DNA from 3 places in the Rahnella sp. PCH160 genome. Region 3 is predicted to be linked to each of the others. Evidence: predicted binding sites of a transcription regulator. Region 3 holds the regulator's gene; each other region holds the start of a gene.

Evidence for each region. The regulator PhoB, encoded in region 3, activates phosphate uptake and scavenging genes when phosphate is short. The targets are predictions, from matches to a motif close to CTGTCATAAAACTGNCNNAT.
Region 1: phnC (phosphonate ABC transporter ATP-binding protein) is a predicted target of PhoB. The motif match lies at 2,432-2,451, and genes of this name have one in related genera.
Region 2: ACM5QY_RS04975 (MIP/aquaporin family protein) is a predicted target of PhoB. The motif match lies at 3,076-3,095, and genes of this name have one in related genera.

Annotation. Positions count from the first base shown of each region.
Region 1 covers NZ_JBLOGT010000001.1:4,386,098-4,392,436, forward strand. The annotation lists gene phnE (phosphonate ABC transporter, permease protein PhnE) at 1-392, opposite strand, end outside; gene phnD (phosphonate ABC transporter substrate-binding protein) at 554-1,486, opposite strand; gene phnC (phosphonate ABC transporter ATP-binding protein) at 1,555-2,391, opposite strand; gene dld (D-lactate dehydrogenase) at 2,597-4,288, shown strand; gene ACM5QY_RS20465 (Yip1 family protein) at 4,365-4,955, opposite strand; gene ACM5QY_RS20470 (hypothetical protein) at 5,159-5,794, opposite strand; gene ACM5QY_RS20475 (aspartate/glutamate racemase family protein) at 6,121-6,339, shown strand, end outside.
Region 2 covers NZ_JBLOGT010000001.1:1,081,738-1,088,076, forward strand. The annotation lists gene glpX (class II fructose-bisphosphatase) at 1-351, opposite strand, end outside; gene glpK (glycerol kinase GlpK) at 495-2,018, opposite strand; gene ACM5QY_RS04975 (MIP/aquaporin family protein) at 2,064-2,912, opposite strand; gene zapB (septal ring assembly protein ZapB) at 3,501-3,740, shown strand; gene rraA (ribonuclease E activity regulator RraA) at 3,805-4,290, opposite strand; gene ACM5QY_RS04990 (1,4-dihydroxy-2-naphthoate polyprenyltransferase) at 4,411-5,337, opposite strand; gene hslU (HslU--HslV peptidase ATPase subunit) at 5,435-6,339, opposite strand, start outside.
Region 3 covers NZ_JBLOGT010000001.1:4,780,269-4,786,607, reverse strand. The annotation lists gene sbcC (exonuclease subunit SbcC) at 1-604, opposite strand, end outside; gene sbcD (exonuclease subunit SbcD) at 601-1,839, opposite strand; gene phoB (phosphate response regulator transcription factor PhoB) at 2,067-2,756, shown strand; gene phoR (phosphate regulon sensor histidine kinase PhoR) at 2,778-4,097, shown strand; gene ACM5QY_RS22380 (cobalamin-independent methionine synthase II family protein) at 4,353-5,456, shown strand; gene brnQ (branched-chain amino acid transport system II carrier protein) at 5,903-6,339, shown strand, end outside.

The DNA of each region.
Region 1 (6,339 bases), 390 kb from region 3:
ATACTGAATTTCACCCATTTCGGGGAATCCGTATTGCTGGCGGCGAGAAACGCCAGAACCACGGCCAGCGCGGTGGACAGAATCGTTGAAGACAATGCCAGCTGAATAGTTTCCCAAATCAGCGGTAACTGAATATTGAGACGGTATCCCCAGTAAGCCAGAGAACCTTCGGTGTGCCCGTCTGCAAATAATAAAGACCAGTGCAAAACCGGTACCGTCTGACCGATATAATCAAAGAAACTGGGTGCTGAAACAATAATAGTTTTCAGATTAAGCTCGGAAACATTGCCAGACCATAAATATAACAGCAGCATCAGCCCTGACCAGATCAGCGCCTCGCGCTTTTGCTTACCGCGTATATTCTGGTAATAACGGTTGAAGTCTTTATTCAAAATAATATTTCCGGTTTCAGGTAATCATTATTCCTCCCCCTGCGAAGGGGGAGGTCAGGAGGGGGTATTACAAACGACAATAGTGATAAAAGCATTCGCTTACTGAATTGCCATTAATACCCCACCCCAACCCTCCCCTTCGCAGGGGAGGGAGCTAAGACTTAGCGGCCACCCTTCGTCAATTCACGCTTCATATCAATAATCTGCTGATATTCCGCCAGCGACGTTTCGCCGATATGCTGTTTACCGCCAACGGCTTTCACGAAGCACGCATGATCGTCTTTATCCAGTTTCTTAATGGCTGAAACCAGTTTCGCTTTAAATGCCGGTGGCAAATCGCTGCGAACCAAAATCGGGCCGTTAGGAATTAACGGAGATTCCCAGATAATACGAATTTTCTTCATCAGATCCGGATGGTCCATGCGGATCATACGGTTGAACGCACCGGAGGTATAACCGGTTTCGCGGTCACCAATCATGGAAGTCCAGGTCACCGCGCCTTCAAACTGACCGTTCAGTACGCCGAGGATGTCCTGCTCGTGGCCGCCGGAGAAGGTGACGCTGGAGAAGAAGTTGTTGTATTTGTTATCCGTGTTACCACCAAACTCTTTCTTGAATGTCTGGTTCGGGATCAGGTAACCGGAAGTGGAATCCGGGTCAGCAAAGCCAAAGGATTTGCCTTTCAGGTCAGACAATTTCTGGTACGGGCTGTCCGCTTTTACCACGACAACGGAGTGATAACCGCGAGATTTGTCGGTGTCATCAATCACGATACCGACCAGATCCACCGCTTTCGGGTTATTAATATATACAGACGCGAAAGATGAAGGCGACATGCTTAATACCATATCGACTTTCTTGCCTAATAACCCCTGAATCACACCTGAGTAATCGGATGAATTACGCAGTTTAGTATCCACATTTAATTCTTTATCAAAGAAATCTTTTACACACTGATTATCACCGATTTGCTGAGTGGCGTTCTGTCCACCCAAAATACCTAAATTCAATTCTTTAGGGGCATCTTCTGCCATGCTGTGCATTGCGGTAAGGGAACCTGCAACAAAGACCGCCAGACGTAATAACTTCTTCATTTAATGATGACCTTGTGTAGATTGAGAGAAAGTAGAAATAAGCACTGCAAAATTAATAACGTTTTTGTTTAACTGTTTATGGCTTCGTGTTCTTCGCCATATAACTGCTGCAAGATCCCGTCGGTTAATTGTTCCGGATGCCCGTCAAAGATAATCTGCCCTTTCGCAATACCGATAACGCGGGTGCAGTAATCTTTCACCAGCTCGACGGAATGCAGGTTAACCATCACCGCGATGTTCTCTTCGCTGACCTTTTTCAGGGCATTCATGATGCGCAGGGTATTTTTAGGATCCAGCGAAGCCACCGGTTCGTCCGCCAGCAATATTTTCGGATTTTGCATCAGGGCACGACAAATCGCCACGCGCTGCATCTGGCCACCGGAAAGATTTTCAGCACGTTGCAGCGCATGCGGCAACATGTGCAACCATTCCAGCAGTGATATGGCGCGGGCGCGGTCTTCATCATCAAACTGGTTGAAGAAAGATTTGAACGTAGAGGTATGGCTGAGACGCCCGAGCAGCACGTTAGTCAGTACGTCCAGACGCGGAACCAGACAGAAATCCTGGAAAATCATGCCGCAACCTGAACGCCAGCGACGCAGCGGTTTGCCGGTCAGGCCTGCCAGTTGCTGCTGCTCACCGTTTTCATAATGACACACCACGCTGCCGTCGGTTAACGGGATCGTACCGTTAAGGACGTGCAGCAACGTCGATTTACCCGCACCGGAACGGCCAATGACCGCAACAAATTCACCGGCGTGAAGATCGAAATTGATGTCATTAAGAACACGCTGACCTGATTTATAGGATTTCACCAGGCCTTTAACGTCCAGTACTTTGTTCAGATGTTGCGGCCCGGCCTGAGGATATTCAGCCTGTGCCAGCTTAAGTTGAGCTTGCGCCATGATGCTGTCTCTCGGTTGCTTTCGTTATCTGGCGTTCATTAAGCGCGAGTTTTGTGACACATCAATGACGATTTAGTGGACTGCGTATGACAAAAATGTAGCAACTTAAGAGGAATCCCTCGGTATTTATCCTGAATGATCTGTAGCCTGTTCTCTGGCATTTAAGTCTATGATTGCAGAGCCTACGTCAAAAAAGGAAGATGAAATGGATAACCAGTCACTCATCACCACGCTGAAAGACATCGCCGGAAGCCGCCACGTCCTCACTGGCGACAGCAATACCGAGCGCTACCGCAAAGGGTTCCGCTCCGGCGGTGGCAAGGCACTGGCGGTGGTATTCCCGCAAACATTACTGCAACAATGGCAACTGCTTAAAGCCTGCATCGCCGCCGACAAAATTGTCATCATGCAGGCCGCCAACACCGGGCTGACGGAGGGTTCAACGCCCAGCGGCGACGATTACGACCGCGACATCGTCATTTTCAGCACCCTTAAACTCGATCAGATCCAACTGCTCGACGGCGGCCATCAGGTGATCGGTTTCCCCGGCAGCACGTTGTATAAACTGGAAAAAATCCTCAAGCCTTATAACCGCGAACCACATTCAGTCATCGGTTCATCCTGTATTGGTGCCTCCGTCGTCGGCGGAATTTGCAACAACTCCGGTGGCTCACTGGTGAAACGCGGCCCGGCTTATACGGAAATGGCGCTGTATGCGCAGATTGATGCGCTGGGAGAATTGCGGCTGGTAAACCATCTGGGGATCAATCTGGGTGAGACGCCGGAAGAGATCCTGACGCGGCTGGAAAAAGGCGATTATCTCGAAGCCGATATTCTGCATGACCAGCGACTGGCTTCCGACCATGATTATGCGGCGCGTGTCCGCGAAGTGGATGCCGATACGCCGTCACGCTTTAACGCCGATGAGCGCCGTCTGTTTGAAGCCTCGGGCTGTGCCGGGAAACTGGCCGTTTTCGCCGTCCGCCTCGATACTTTCCCGGCAGAAACCCAGCAACAGGTTTTCTATATCGGCACCAACGACACGGCGGTGCTGACCGAATTACGTCGCCAGATCCTGCGGGATTTCACGAACCTGCCGGTTGCAGGCGAATACATGCACCGGGATATTTTCGATATCACCGAAGTGTACGGCAAAGATACGTTCCTGATGATCGACAAACTCGGCACCGACAAAATGCCGGACATGTTTACCGCCAAAGGGAAGTTTGACGCTCACGCCAGCAAAGTGCCTTTCCTGCCGAAACACTTCAGCGACCGCGTAATGCAGTGTCTGAGTAAAGCGCTGCCAAACCATTTACCGCCCCGCATGAAGCAATATCGCGACCGGTTTGAGCATCACTTATTGCTAAAAATGTCAGGCCCCGGGATAGATGAGGCCAGAACGTTTCTGACCCGTTTCTTCAGCGAAAATCAGGGTGACTTCTTTATCTGTTCAGCCGACGAGGGCAAAAAGGCCTTCCTGCACCGCTTCGCTGCGGCGGGTGCCGCCATTCGTTATCACGCCGTGCATGAGAAAGAAGTCGAAGACATTCTGGCGCTCGATATCGCACTGCGCCGCAACGATCGCGACTGGTTTGAAACGTTGCCGGAAGATATTGATAATCAGCTGGTAGCAAAACTCTATTACGGCCACTTTATGTGCCACGTTTTCCATCAGGATTACATTGTTAAAAAAGGTGTGAACAGCAAGGCGCTGAAACACCGCATGCTCGAATTGCTGGATGCAAAAGGCGCTGAATATCCGGCGGAACACAACGTCGGACATCTCTATGTTGCGAAACCGCATCTTAAGGAATTTTACCGGCAGTCCGACCCGACCAACAGTTTTAACCCTGGGATCGGGAAAACCAGTAAGCTGAAAAACTGGCAGGAATAACGTTGCGAAGTGTCTCTGACCAACCCTCCCCTTTTCAGGGGAGGGATACTACGTCACTCCGACCTCATCTCATTGGTTAGAACAATTTCGTTCCATAACCCCACATCAACACGGTCAGTGCGAGTAACAACTCAAGAACCAGAACTCCCATCGCCAGCGTCGAGCTGGAGAACAGGAACCCCTCGCGGTGGTCAATGTTGAGGAAGTTTGGAATACCGAGGTACAGCAGATATCCGCTGTAGCAAAGGCCAATCAGCCCGACAAACAGGCATAACCAGACCATCGGATAAAGCGCAACGATCCCGCTGAGGAACATCGGTGTGGCAACGTAACCGGCAAACACAATACAACTGTTGAGTGTCGGGCGGCTGTCATAACGACGCGCCATCCAGTAGATAATTCGCCCCATCAGTGCAACGGCGGCGAGCATCAGAACATAGAAGATTACAGCGATGTAGGACGCGGTGAACATGGAAACCATCAGCTTCTGGCCGTCACCGAAATTCCAGCCCAGCTGCGTTGTCCCGATAAAGGAACAGACAACCGGAATCAGCGCCATCAGAAAAACATGGTGGGAATAAACATGTGAAACGGTTTCCCGTTCACGCTGGATTTGCTGCAATTCGGGACCCGGATGAGATAACAGTCCCCAGATATGATTTGCCATGAAACACCCCCTTGTGCGCCGAAAGCCGCCAGCGGCGTACGATGATAAACCCTTCGGGAATGCCAGTTTGATAAAGGTCACAAGGGCAAGGAGAAGGTGGCAGCCTGTGTATATTATAGTCGTTATTGGGCGGTTTGCTGGCGGCACAACACCCCACTGTGGCAGAGGATGTTGATGCCGGAGAACGGGGTTTCCCGAAAAGGTCAGTGGATATAACGGGCTGCGGTGAACACCACCCCAGCCAGTGCCACCATCATGCCCATGATCCAATGGGTCTGTTTTGAAATATAGAGGTGGAACATATCCTTGGTCATGTAATTCGACTGAATAACCGCCAGCTGCGACTCAACGGAATTAAATCGTGCATCCATTTTATCGAAACGCAGATCCATTTTGTTAAAGCGCTCATCTACCAGGTCAAATTTCTTATCAATGAGAACAAGATGATCGTCAATTTGCACCAGATGCTCGTCGATCCTGACCAGATGCTTATCGATACGAACAATACTTTCCTCCGTTTTCCCCACGCGAACGCCGATGTCCGTCACCGCATCGGTGAGCGTGACCATCTGGTGTTCGAGTTTTCCGACACGGAGATGGGTATCTGTAACGACCTCGGCCAGCTGAACAACTTGCTGTTCAACCTTTCCCACCCGCAAATTAAGGCTCGCGATTTCCTCCCCGTTTTTGATTCCCTGCTTTTCGATACTGTTAATCTGGCTTTGCATTAACGCTTCCATAATCCATTCTCCCTTAAAGTCTTCCGGCACTGTCAGGGCACCGGGCAGATACAGCATTGGGTTGACTGGCCAGCAATCTGGCATCCTGAGCTGAAACATGATGTGTTGTCCCTCACGTAAGCTAATCCTTGTTTAGGCATCCTTAATCTGCGGGCAGTCTGCACTGTATAAATAAACACCTCAAATCAATTTCTTTCTCGTTCAAGGCGTGATTATTTATGAATCTATGTCTTATGGAATTGCATTGATAAAATGAATAAATACCAAATAAAAGAGCCGCTTACGCGGCTCCGTTACGGGTACTCTTGGTAAAGCGCTCAGGTTTTTGTTAGCACACTCATTAACAAATTTTTACAGGCAGAAAAGCCTCTACGGGGAAAGGAAAAATCGTTAACGTAGAGTCATCACACCTTCCGGAGACGTCCATGCGCATCACCTGTTTACACACAGCAGACAGCAACATCGCGGTTTTTGAAAATGCAGCACAGAAGCTGGGGTTAGATCACCATGAGTTCCGCCATATTTCCCGTCCGGATTTACTGGCTGCCGCAGAACAGGCAGGCGGGCTGACGCCGGAAATTCTTGAACAAACGGCGAAGGTGTTACGCGACCTGAGCCGTGAGTCCGACCGTGTTTTGCTCACC
Region 2 (6,339 bases), 3.7 Mb from region 3:
ATCAGGTGCGTTAAGGAAAGAACCCTGATCGCCCACCGCCAGCACCGCCAGCGCGTTGGACTGACCCATTGCGGTCATGCGCGTGCCTTCAATCGGATCCACCGCGATATCGACTGCATCACCGTTGCCGGTACCGACTTTTTCACCGATATACAGCATCGGTGCTTCATCGATTTCACCTTCACCAATCACAATCGTGCCGTCGATATCGACTTTGTTGAGCATGATGCGCATGGACTGTACGGCGGCGTTATCGGCGAGGTTTTTATCGCCACGGCCCAGCCATTTATAACCGGCAAGCGCGGCAGCTTCGGTCACGCGGGAGAACTCGATTGCTAATTCACGTTTCATTGGAAAACCTGTTGGAAGAAAAGAAAGCGTTCGGTGAGGCAAGGCTCATCTGTGCTGCAGATTTTAGCACAGTGGGAAGGGCGCATAAAAAAACTCCCCGGATGGGGAGTTTCATAAAAGGTGTTGGCGTAAAACTGACGGGATTATTCGTCGTGATCTTCCCACGAACGAACGCGTGCCACTGCTTTCTGCCAGCCTTTATAGCGGACATTACGTTCCGTCGTTTCGATGCTAGGGCGGAATTCACGTTCGATGGTCGCTTTGCTGCGAACTTCTTCCAGATCGTTCCAGAAACCGACGGCCAGACCTGCAAGGAATGCAGAACCCAGCGCGGTGACTTCCAGCACAGCCGGACGTTCAACGCGAGTGCCGAGAATGTCTGACTGGAATTGCATCAGGAAGTTGTTGGCAACTGCGCCGCCGTCCACGCGTAAGGATTGCAGACGGGCACCGGAATCAGCCTGCATGGCATCCAGCACGTCGCGGGTCTGATAAGCAATAGACTCCAGCGTAGCGCGGATGATGTGGTTGCTGTTCGCACCACGGCTCAGACCGAAGATGGCGCCACGGGCATACGGATCCCAGTAAGGCGCGCCGAGGCCGGTGAAGGCTGGCACCACATAAACGCCGTTGGTGTCTTTCACTTTACCGGCAAAGTATTCTGAATCGGTCGCGTCGCTGATCAGTTTCAGTTCATCACGCAGCCATTGGATCGATGCGCCACCGACAAACACTGCGCCTTCCAGTGCATAGTTCACTTCACCACGCGGGCCGCAGGCGATAGTGGTCAGCAGACCATTTTTCGATTCCACAACCTCGGTGCCGGTGTTCATCAGCAAGAAGCAGCCGGTGCCGTAGGTGTTTTTTGCCATACCCGGTTGCACACACAGCTGGCCGTACAGCGCCGCCTGCTGGTCACCGGCGATACCGGCGATAGGAATACGCGTACCGCCTTTACCCCCGATGTTGGTCTGGCCGTAAATTTCTGAAGAAGGACGGACTTCCGGCAGCATTTCACGCGGAATATCCAGCGCTTCGAGCATGCGTTCATCCCACTTCAAATCACGGATGTTGAACAGCATGGTACGTGATGCGTTGGTGTAATCCGTCACGTGAACACGTCCCTGCGTCATTTTCCAGACCAGCCAGGTATCGACAGTCCCGAACAGCAGTTCGCCGCGTTTAGCACGTTCACGGGAGCCCTCTACGTGATCGAGGATCCATTTCAGTTTGGTGCCGGAGAAGTACGGGTCAACCACCAGGCCGGTGTTGTGACGGATGTACTCTTCCATCCCGTCTTTTTTCAGCTTTTCACAGATATCAGCAGTACGACGGCATTGCCACACGATCGCGTTATAAATCGGCTTGCCAGTTTCTTTTTCCCACACAATCGTGGTTTCACGCTGGTTGGTGATACCGATACCGGCGATTTGATCAGAATTGATGTCGGCTTTGGCCAGCACTTCAACCAGTACCGAGCTTTGCGATGACCAGATTTCCATCGGGTCATGCTCAACCCAGCCAGATTTAGGGTAGATCTGGGTAAATTCACGCTGAGAAACGCTGATGATATTGGCATCGTGATCCAGCACTACAGCGCGTGAGCTGGTCGTACCCTGATCGAGTGCGACAATGTATTTTTTTTCGTGAGTCGTATCTGCTGACATAATATTCATCCTGCAAATGAGTAAGCTGTGGAACAGTTTAGCCGATCAGGCTTTGCGCTGTTTGGTTGGCTGCGACGCTTTGTCTGCTGCCGGTTCGTTAATCTGGTGTGGCAGATGACGGCTAATCAACGCTTTATAGCCGACAGCACCCAGACAAGCGCCAAGCAGCGGACCAAAAATCGGTACCAGGAAATAAGGGATATCACGGGCACCGGTGAATGCCACTTTGCCCCAGCCTGCGAAGTAAGCGAACAGTTTCGGTCCGAAATCACGCGCCGGGTTCAGTGCGAATCCGGTCAGTGGCCCCATTGATGCACCGATCACCGCAATCAGAATACCGATCAGCAGCGGAGCCAGCGGGCCACGCGGCAGGCCATTGCCGTCATCGGTCAGGCCGAGGATCAGCGACATCAGAACGGCGGTGATCACGGTTTCAACCAGGAACGCCTGCAACACGCTGATGTGCGGGTTTGGATACGTCGAGAAGATACCGGCAAGGCTCAGACTGTCTACGCTGCCGCGTACCATGTTGTGAGTTTGCTCGAAATCGTAGAACAGATTGTAGTAAAGGCCGTAAACCAGTGCAGCGGCGCAGAAGGCACCGGCGACCTGCGCGATAATGTAAGGCAGAACTTTGCGTCCTTCAAAGTTTGCAAACAGACATAGCGCGACGGTGACAGCCGGGTTCAGGTGTGCGCCTGAGATCGCCGCAGTCAGGTAAATGGCCATGGCCACACCGAAACCCCAGACGATACTGATTTCCCACTGGCCAAAGGATGCTCCGGCAAGTTTCAGTGCAGCAACACAGCCTGCACCGAAGAAAATGATAAGCCCGGTACCCAGAAACTCAGCGATGCACTGACCTTTTAATGTGGAACTCATGGTTTGGCTCATAGTTTGATCCTGCTAAGGATGATGTTAATGATTGGTTATAGTTTTTTGTTATGTCGTACGCGAACGTAATCGGATTTTGACGTTCATCATTAAATGAGAACGTAATGTGAATTTATCGTTAACGAGCATAAACGAGAAATAGCGAAATCAAAATTTGCGTGTCATGTCATAAAAATGAGCGATTTCGCGTATTACCGGACCATCGCGAACGGCAAAAAGGCCACGATTTAACATTTTCCGGGCACGGGTAGGTGAAACGAACATAGCAACAGGCCGGATAAGGATATGCGGTATTAACGGGGATTTCTGGTGAGTGACGCTGCTTTTTAAGCATTTCCTGATACCGGGCGCTGTAAAATTGCAACAGACTGCGTGCAGGAAGGGGTTCTTGCTAGACAGGGCAAAGCTGGCTACATACAATCACCCGGTAAGACACCCGCTGGTTTTACAAGACTTTGGCGCAAATCAGACCTGAATTTGGTTTGAATTCGTTATCAAAATCGACGGAGTGCAGGAATTCATGAGCCGTGTCCGGATGATGCGGCAGAACATAAGATGTGCGCCTTGCGAACATAAGGGGACCGAAAAATGTCATTTGAAGTATTTGAGAAATTAGAAGCTAAAGTTCAGCAAGCGATCGATACCATTACTCTTTTGCAGATGGAAATCGAAGAACTGAAAGAACAAAACAATACCCTGTCTCAGGAAGTTCAGCAGGCAAGTGGTAACCACGAATCGCTGGTGCGTGAAAATGCACAGCTGAAAGAAGAACAGCACGTGTGGCAGGATCGTCTGCGTGCACTGCTGGGAAAAATGGAAGAAGTCTGATGACTTCGGCCTGAAAATAAAAAAGGACGCCACGGCGTCCTTTTTTGTTGCTGAAAGCGCAAGGTTATTCGATGTCGAGCGGGTCTTCGGACAACACAATACCGGTATTGTCGGCATAAAGATGGTCACCGGAGAAGAAGGTTACGCCGCCGAAATTGACACGAATGTCGCTTTCGCCGATCCCTTCACTGCCCGCGCCTGCCGGAATTGCTGCCATCGCCTGAATGCCGATATCCAGTTCTTCCAGATCGTCAACCTGACGAACCGCGCCGTAAATCACAATGCCTTCCCATTCATTTTGCAACGCCAGGCGTGCCAGACCGGCATCCAGCAATGCGCGACGAACGGAACCACCGCCATCGACCAGTAAAACGCGTCCACGGCCATTTTCTTCCAGCAAGTCATAAAGCAAGCCATTGTCTTCGAAACACTTCACTGTCGTGATTTGCCCGCCAAATGAAGTACGGCCACCAAAGTTGGAGAACAGGGGTTCGACGACATTCACTTCTTCATGGTAGATGTCGCAAAGTTCGGAAGTATCGTATTTCATAGGATTTCATCTGGTTGCTGCATGAGTATTCAGTATATCCCTTTCGGGCGGATGTTGGCAAAATCATCAATTGTTAAATGTGAAAAGCGGCCGGATAAACGCACACCCGGCCACTTTTACTCAATTGAGCAACAGACCCACCGCAAACAACACGTTAGTCAGTAACGCCGTTTTCACCATATGTTCGAGCAGCGGACGTACTTCCAGAGACGTTTTGGCCTTTCTCACGCGGATCAGATGAATGACCAGCATCGGAACTGCTAAAATAAATAACCATCCCGTCCAGTGGTGCAAATGTACCGCGGAAAAAATGGCCAGGCACAGCGTGGCGGCGGTCAGAATAAGCGTGTGATAGCGACGCGCATTCACCGGCCCGAGACGAACCGCCAGCGTGTTTTTGCCGTTAGCGCGGTCAGTTTCGATATCACGCAAATTATTGATATTCAGCACCGCCGTCGAGAGTAATCCCGTTGCGGTGGCGGGCAGCATCACAATCCAGTCGAAATATCCCGCCTGCAAATAGAACGTCCCGGCGACGCTGATCCAGCCAAAGAAAATCAGAACGGAAATATCACCCAGTCCCATATAACCGTAAGGGCGCGTGCCGACGGTATACGTGATGGCCGCGCCAATCGAGAGCAGGCCGAGGATGACAAAGCCCACGACATCGCTCGGTTTGTGGCAGGCTACTGCGATAAGCGCGATACCGCACACGAGCGTCAGCACGATGGTCAGGATAATTGCGCGCTTCATCTGGGCGGCGGTAATCATCCCTTTTTGCATTCCGCGCAATGGCCCGACGCGATCGGGCGTATCGCTGCCTTTCTCAGCATCGCCATAATCGTTCGCCAGATTAGACAGGATTTGCAGACAGCCGGCCGTCAGCAACGCCAGCAGCGCGATGAGCGGATGGAAAACGCCTTGCAGGCTGGCAATCGCCGAACCCATAACGATGGAGGCAAAAGCCAGAGGCAGCGTTTTAGGACGCAGGCTTTCAAGCCATGCGCGGGCAGGCGTGGTCGGGGTGCAGGGAGTCATTGTGCTCATAGGTGATTTCGCTCAGGTGAACAGTCAGTCCGAAATCTAAAAAAAATCAGGGAGGCAAACGCCTCCCTGAAGATCACTTTCGGAACGTATGAGCAAATTATAAGATAAAACGGCTCAGATCTTCATCAGCTACCAGCTGATCAAGGTGGCTTCTAACATAATCTGCATCAATGTTTATGGAGATACCGTTGCTTTCGCTGGCGTCATAGGAAATATCTTCCATCAGACGCTCCAGAACCGTGTGCAGACGACGCGCACCGATGTTCTCGGTGGTTTCGTTCACCTGCCATGCCGCTTCCGCGATACGACGGATGCCGTCAGCTGTGAAATCAATGGTCACACCTTCGGTCGCCATCAATGCTTTGTACTGATGTGTCAGAGATGCACTTGGCTCAGTCAGAATACGCTCGAAGTCTTCTGTCGTCAGCGCCTGCAGCTCAACGCGGATTGGCAAACGCCCCTGCAATTCAGGGATCAGGTCTGACGGGCTGGACGTCTGGAACGCACCGGAGGCGATAAACAGAATGTGGTCAGTTTTCACCATGCCGTGCTTAGTGGAAACGGTACAGCCTTCCACCAGCGGCAGCAGGTCGCGCTGAACGCCTTCGCGTGACACGTCCGGGCCGGAACTCTGGCCGCCGCGTTTACAGATTTTATCGATCTCATCGATGAACACGATACCGTGCTGTTCGACGGCTTCAATCGCCTGTTCTTTCAGCTCTTCCGGGTTCACCAGCTTCGCCGCTTCTTCTTCAACCAGCAGCTTGTAAGCTTCTTTGATTTTCAGTTTGCGCGGTTTTTGCTTCTGGCCTGCCATGTTCTGGAACATCGATTGCAGCTGGTTAGTCATTTCTTCCATGCCCGGCGGGGACATGATTTCAACACCGGCAGGCGCAGCCGCCAGATTAATTTCGATTTCTTTGTCGTCGAGCTGGCCTTCACGTAATTTCTTGCGGAAGTTCTGGCGCGCGGCAGAAGGCTCATGTGCTTCGTCAGCCTGGC
Region 3 (6,339 bases):
AACCGTCTAGCTGATTTTTGGCTTCTTTATGTTGTTCAAACACGCGTTCAGAAAGCCGCCCGTAGATTTCGGTGCCGGTGAGTTCTTCCAGCAATTCCGCGCGGTCGTTGGCATCTGCATTCAGGAATGCGGCGAACTGGCCTTGTGAAAGCATCATCGATTTGGTGAAACGGCCGAAATCCAGCCCGGTCAGTTCTGCAATGGCGTCGAGCTTATCGCGCACTTTGTCGGCCAGAATTTTGCCGTCGGCCAGCAGCGCCAGTTCTACTTTGGGCGCCTGTAAATTGCCGTCCGGCGAGTTTTTGGCACGGCGCTGGCTCCAGAAAGCGCGGTAGCCAATGCCTTTGACCTCAAACTCGACTTCCGCCAGTGATTCGGCGGTGTGGCGGGTCATCAGTTCATTCTGACTCGGCGTGACGTTCAGGCGCGGCGTCTGGTGATAGAGCGCCAGACAGATGGCGTCGAGCAGGGTGGTTTTCCCCGCGCCGGTCGGGCCGGTGATGGCGAATAATCCGTTGCTGGCAAAAGGCTCTGCGGTGAAGTCAATTTTCCATTCACCTTCCAGCGAGTTCAGGTTTTTTAAACGCAGACTGAGAATTTTCATTGTGCGGCATCCTCTGCGGACTCGCCGCGGGTGACCTGGCTGACAACCTGAGCAAACAGCGTGCGCATCCGCGCCTGACGCGGTTCGTCGGGGTCGGTTTCCTGCGCCAAACGCCGTTCGAACACGTCACTCACACTCAGTTCGCTGAGCGTTTCTTTTTCCTGTTGTTCGATGCTGTTAATACGCTGTTCTTTACTGCGGCGAAGCAGAACCACTTCCACCGGTAAATCTGCCGTCAGAGCCTGAATACGCCGCTGGATATCACTGAGATAATCCTGTGTGGCGACTTCGATATCCAGCCAGACCGGTTTATCTGCATCGCCTTCTGCAAACTGCGCCAGCTGTTTTTCGATGTCGGCCAGCGAGCCTTTGATGATCTGCATCGGCTGGAAAACGGGGATCTCCAGCGTGTCGATGGCGTTAAGCGTATCGCCTTCGAAATCAATCAGGTACACGCTTTTGGTTTTGCTGAGCTCATCGAAACTTAGCGCAATCGGTGAACCGCTGTAACGGATATGTTCGGTTTTCGCGACGCACTGGGCGCGGTGAATGTGCCCGAGCGCCACGTAATCCACCGGGGGAAACGCCTGCGCCGGGAAGGCGTCGAGCGTGCCTATATAGATGTCGCGCACGGAGTCAGACGTGCTGACGCCGACGGTGGTCAGATGGCCGGTGGCGATAATCGGCAGCGGCACGCCAAGTTCCTGACGTTTGGCCTGCGCGACCTGATACAGCGCGTCATAATGCGCCGCAATGGCTTCCTGCAAGGCGAGCTGCTTATCGTTGCCGGACTGCCCGGCCTGGCTGGCCAGTAAATCACGCGGGCGCAAAAACGGAATCGCACACAACACCGCGCCGGGCTGGCCTTCGCGCGTGTTCAGCACCAAGACCTGCTCATCCAGATTTTCGCCTACGGTGGCGATCACCCGCGTATTCAGGCACGAAAGCAGTTCACGGGATTCATTGAGCGTGGCGACGGAATCGTGATTCCCGGCCAGTACTATTAACTGACAGCCGGTGTGTTGTAATTCCACCACGAAGCGGTTATACAACTCGCGGGCGTAACTGGGCGGTGAACCGGTATCAAAGATGTCACCGGCGACAATGACGGCGTCCACCTGATGTTGCTGCACCTGACCGGTCAGCCAGCGCAAAAAGGCCTGATGTTCAGCGGCGCGGCTTTTGGTGAAAAAGTACTGACCGAGGTGCCAGTCGGAGGTGTGGATCAGGCGCATGAGACTCCCGTGTGAACCCTGTATGACGACAATGGGGCAAAGTATAAACGTCGGCGGGGGAACCTGTCCCCGATAAATCAGACCAATTTCAGCAGGATGGCAAGAATTTATCTGTCATATTTGCCTTAAATGGACCATCATTTTCATTCATAAATCTGTCACAAAACTGACGCATAATGGCGCCCGCAATCAAATAAAAGATCGCTAACCTATTGGCAGGACCTACGATGGCTAGACGTATATTGGTGGTTGAAGACGAAGCTCCAATCCGTGAAATGGTGTGTTTTGTACTGGAACAGAATGGATATCAGGCAGTAGAGGCTGAAGATTTTGATTCAGCGATTGGCCAGTTAGTGGAACCTTACCCTGAACTGATCCTGCTCGACTGGATGTTACCCGGCGGTTCCGGTATTCAGTTTATTAAGCACCTTAAACGTGAAGCGCTCACCCGCGAAATTCCGGTGATGATGCTGACCGCACGCGGTGAAGAAGAAGACAGGGTGCGCGGACTGGAAGTCGGTGCCGATGATTACATCACCAAACCGTTTTCACCCAAAGAACTGGTCGCCCGTATTAAAGCTGTGATGCGCCGGATTTCGCCAATGGCGGTGGAAGAAGTGATCGACATGCAGGGGCTGAGCCTGGATCCGTCGTCTCACCGGGTGATGGCCAACGAGCAGGCGCTCGACATGGGGCCGACCGAATTTAAGTTGTTACACTTCTTTATGACCCACTCCGAACGCGTTTACAGCAGGGAACAGTTGCTCAATAACGTGTGGGGCACTAACGTTTATGTGGAAGATCGCACGGTAGACGTGCATATTCGTCGTTTGCGTAAAGCGCTGGAAACCAGTGGACATGACAGAATGATCCAGACTGTTCGTGGTACCGGATATCGTTTCTCAACGCGTTATTGAGTCCCACAGCGGAGAATCTGTGTGTTAGAACGTTTATCATGGAAACGTCTGGCCGGTGAATTGTTTCTTTTTTGCCTGCCAGCGCTGATCCTCGGTGTCTTTGTCGGCCATTTCGGCTGGCTTCTTTTTGCGTCGCTGGCTGCGGCGCTGGGCTGGAATTATTACAACCAGCTTAAACTCTCTCACTGGCTGTGGCTTGACCGCAGCATCACCCCGCCGAACGGGCGCTGGAGCTGGGAACCGTTGTTTTACGGGCTTAACCAGATGCAGATGCGTAACCGGCGACGTCGTCGTGAATTAGGCCAGTTGATCAAACGTTTCCGCAGCGGGGCTGAATCGCTGCCGGATGCGGTGGTTCTGGCGACGGAAGAGGGCAATATTTTCTGGTGTAACGGACTGGCGCAGGATCTGCTGGGATTTCGCTGGCCGGAAGACAACGGGCAGCACATTTTTAACCTGCTCCGTTATCCGGAATTCCGTACCTGGATCCAGACGCGCGACTTCAGCCGTGCCCTCAACCTGCAACTCAATAACGAACATTACGTGGAGTTTCGCGTGATGCCGTATTCCGAGGGGCAGCTTCTGATGGTTGCGCGCGACGTGACGCAGATGCGTCAGCTCGAAGGCGCACGACGTAACTTCTTCGCGAACGTCAGCCATGAACTTCGCACACCGCTGACGGTGTTGCAGGGGTATCTGGAAATGATGGAAGACGCCAAACTGGAAGAGCCGTTCCGCACCAAAGCGCTGGATACGATGCAGGAACAGACGCGGCGCATGGATGGGCTGGTGAAACAGTTGCTGACCCTGTCGAAAATCGAAGCCTCCGCCAATATCGACATGCACGAGAAAGTTGATATTCCGCTGATGCTCAACATGCTTGAGCGGGAAGTGCAGACGTTAAGCGGCGGGAAACATGAAGTGGTGTTTCGCGTAAACGAGAAGCTGAAAGTTTTTGGCAATGAAGATCAACTGCGCAGCGCGGTGTCGAATCTGGTGTATAACGCCGTGAATCACACTCCGCCGGGCACACGGATTGAAGTCAGCTGGCAGCAAATTCAGCACGGTGCGCAGTTCCAGATTAGCGACAACGGGCCGGGCATTGCGCCCCAGCACTTACCGCGTCTGACCGAACGTTTTTACCGTGTCGATAAAGCGCGCTCACGCCAGACCGGCGGCAGCGGGCTGGGGCTGGCTATCGTGAAACATGCACTTAGCCATCATAACGCCAAACTCGAAGTGCTCAGCGAAGTCGGCGTCGGCACGCGGTTTATGTTTACGCTGGCACCAAAATTGATTGTTCCACAGGGTTCAGACTCTCCAGTCTCCGTAAAACCTTAATTTCCGCCATATCCTTAAAGCCTGTTATCAGCCGATAGCAGGCTTTTTCATTTCTATTTATGCGTGATGTTGTCTCCTGATCATGAATTTATTTCACGTCCCATGAAAATTCCTCTGTTGTGGGTGAACAGACTGCATGACAGTATGGCCTTAAAGCCGTTTAGACATCCAGATGTCTATAAATAACGCAGCGTAATTATTTACGTTGTAAATCATTTGCATTCCGCCAGAGGCGTGATGGCATAAGGAGTTTTCATGCAACGTACAACCCCTCCGTTCCGCGCTGACGTCGTTGGCAGTTTCCTGCGTCCGGCCGCGATCAAAGAAGCCCGCAAACAGTTTCAGGCCGGTGAGATTGATGCAGCGCAGCTGCGCGCGGTGGAAGACACTGAAATCCGCCGTGTGGTGGATTTGCAGCGTGAAGCAGGTCTGCAAGTGGTGACGGATGGCGAATTCCGCCGTGCGTGGTGGCACTTTGACTTCTTTGAGGGTCTGGAAGGCGTGGAAGGGTATGACGCCGTTCAGGGGATCCAGTTCAACGGCGTGCAGACGAAGGCGCGCAGCATCAAAGTGGTGAGTAAGCTCGGTTTTGGTTCGCACCCGATGCTGGAAGACTTCCGTTTCCTGAAAAGCATCAGCGGAACGGCTGTGCCGAAAATGACCATTCCCAGCCCGAGCGTGATGCATTTCCGCGGTGGCCGTAACGCCATCAGCAAAGACGTTTATCCTGATCTGAAAGACTATTTTGACGATCTGGCGCAGGTTTACCGCGACGCGATTAAGGCGTTTTATGATGCCGGTTGCCGTTATCTGCAACTCGACGATACCGTCTGGGCGTATCTGTGCTCTGAAGATCAGAAGAAACAAATCCGCGAGCGTGGCGACTCTCCGGAGGCGTTAGCGCGTACTTACGCTGACGTGCTGAACAAAGCTATCGCCGGTAAACCGGATGATCTGGTGATTGGCCTGCATGTTTGCCGCGGTAACTTCCGTTCAACCTGGATTTCTGAAGGTGGCTACGAGCCGGTGGCAGAGATTCTGTTTGGCGGTGTGAATATCGACGCCTTCTTCCTGGAATATGACAATGAACGTTCAGGCGGTTTCGAGCCACTGCGTTTCATTAAGAAGGGCCATCAGCAGGCGGTTCTGGGGCTGATTACCACCAAATCCGGCGAGCTGGAACTGGCGAAAACCGTGGAAGCACGCATCGCCGAAGCGGCTGAATATCTGGACATTAACCAGATTTGCCTCAGCCCGCAGTGTGGCTTCGCGTCAACAGAAGAGGGCAACAGCCTGACCGAAGCGCAGCAGTGGGAAAAACTGAAACGGGTGGTGGATATCGCCGCCCGCGTCTGGTAAATCCGGGAACTGGATAAATTCTGGCCTCGTAAAAATTCTGGATATTGTGCGTGAAATGACCTTTTCATGGTGATTTCACGCAATTATCGTCTAATCGGAGCATATCTTGTGCTTTGTTAGTTTAAAAATCATACATATCATATTGCGTGTTTCGTACGGTATTTAGTGATTGTTACTGCTTTGATGCATTAATATGGTTGAACACTCTGCTTTTTGGATCGCGACTTGCCTTTCTGCGCTATAAACGTTTACCTTAAGCCCCGCTGTCGCTCGATACTCCCTGCATAACAACGTATTCATCTGCATATCATCAGGCGTTTTAAGCTCACTCCGGTCCTCATTTTGGTGCTCTCTGGCAATGACAACGCCATTCATCCTTCTGACGGTGTGGCACGACGACAGCATCGGACACTTTATTCATTTGAACAGGCAACACGACACCAATCATGAGTACTCGTTTAACAAATAAAGATATTCTGGCGCTGGGCTTCATGACCTTCGCCTTATTCGTCGGGGCAGGAAATATCATTTTCCCGCCAATGGTTGGCTTGCAGGCGGGTCAGGAAGTCTGGTGGGCTGCTGCCGGGTTTATGATCACAGCGGTGGGTCTTCCCGTGATGACCGTGATTGCCCTTGCGCGCGTCGGTGGCGGTGTTGACGCCCTGAGTACGCCAATTGGTCGTGGTGCCGGTATTCTGCTGGCAACGGTATGTTATCTGGCTGTTGGCCCGCTGTTTGCCACGCCGCGTACGGCGACCGTTTCCTTTGAAGTGGGTATCGCGCCAATGACCGGTGATGGCCCGCTGCCTCTGCTGATTTACAGCGTGATTTATTTCGCGCTGGTGATCGGAGTCTCTCTGTATCCGGGCCGCTTGCTCGATAC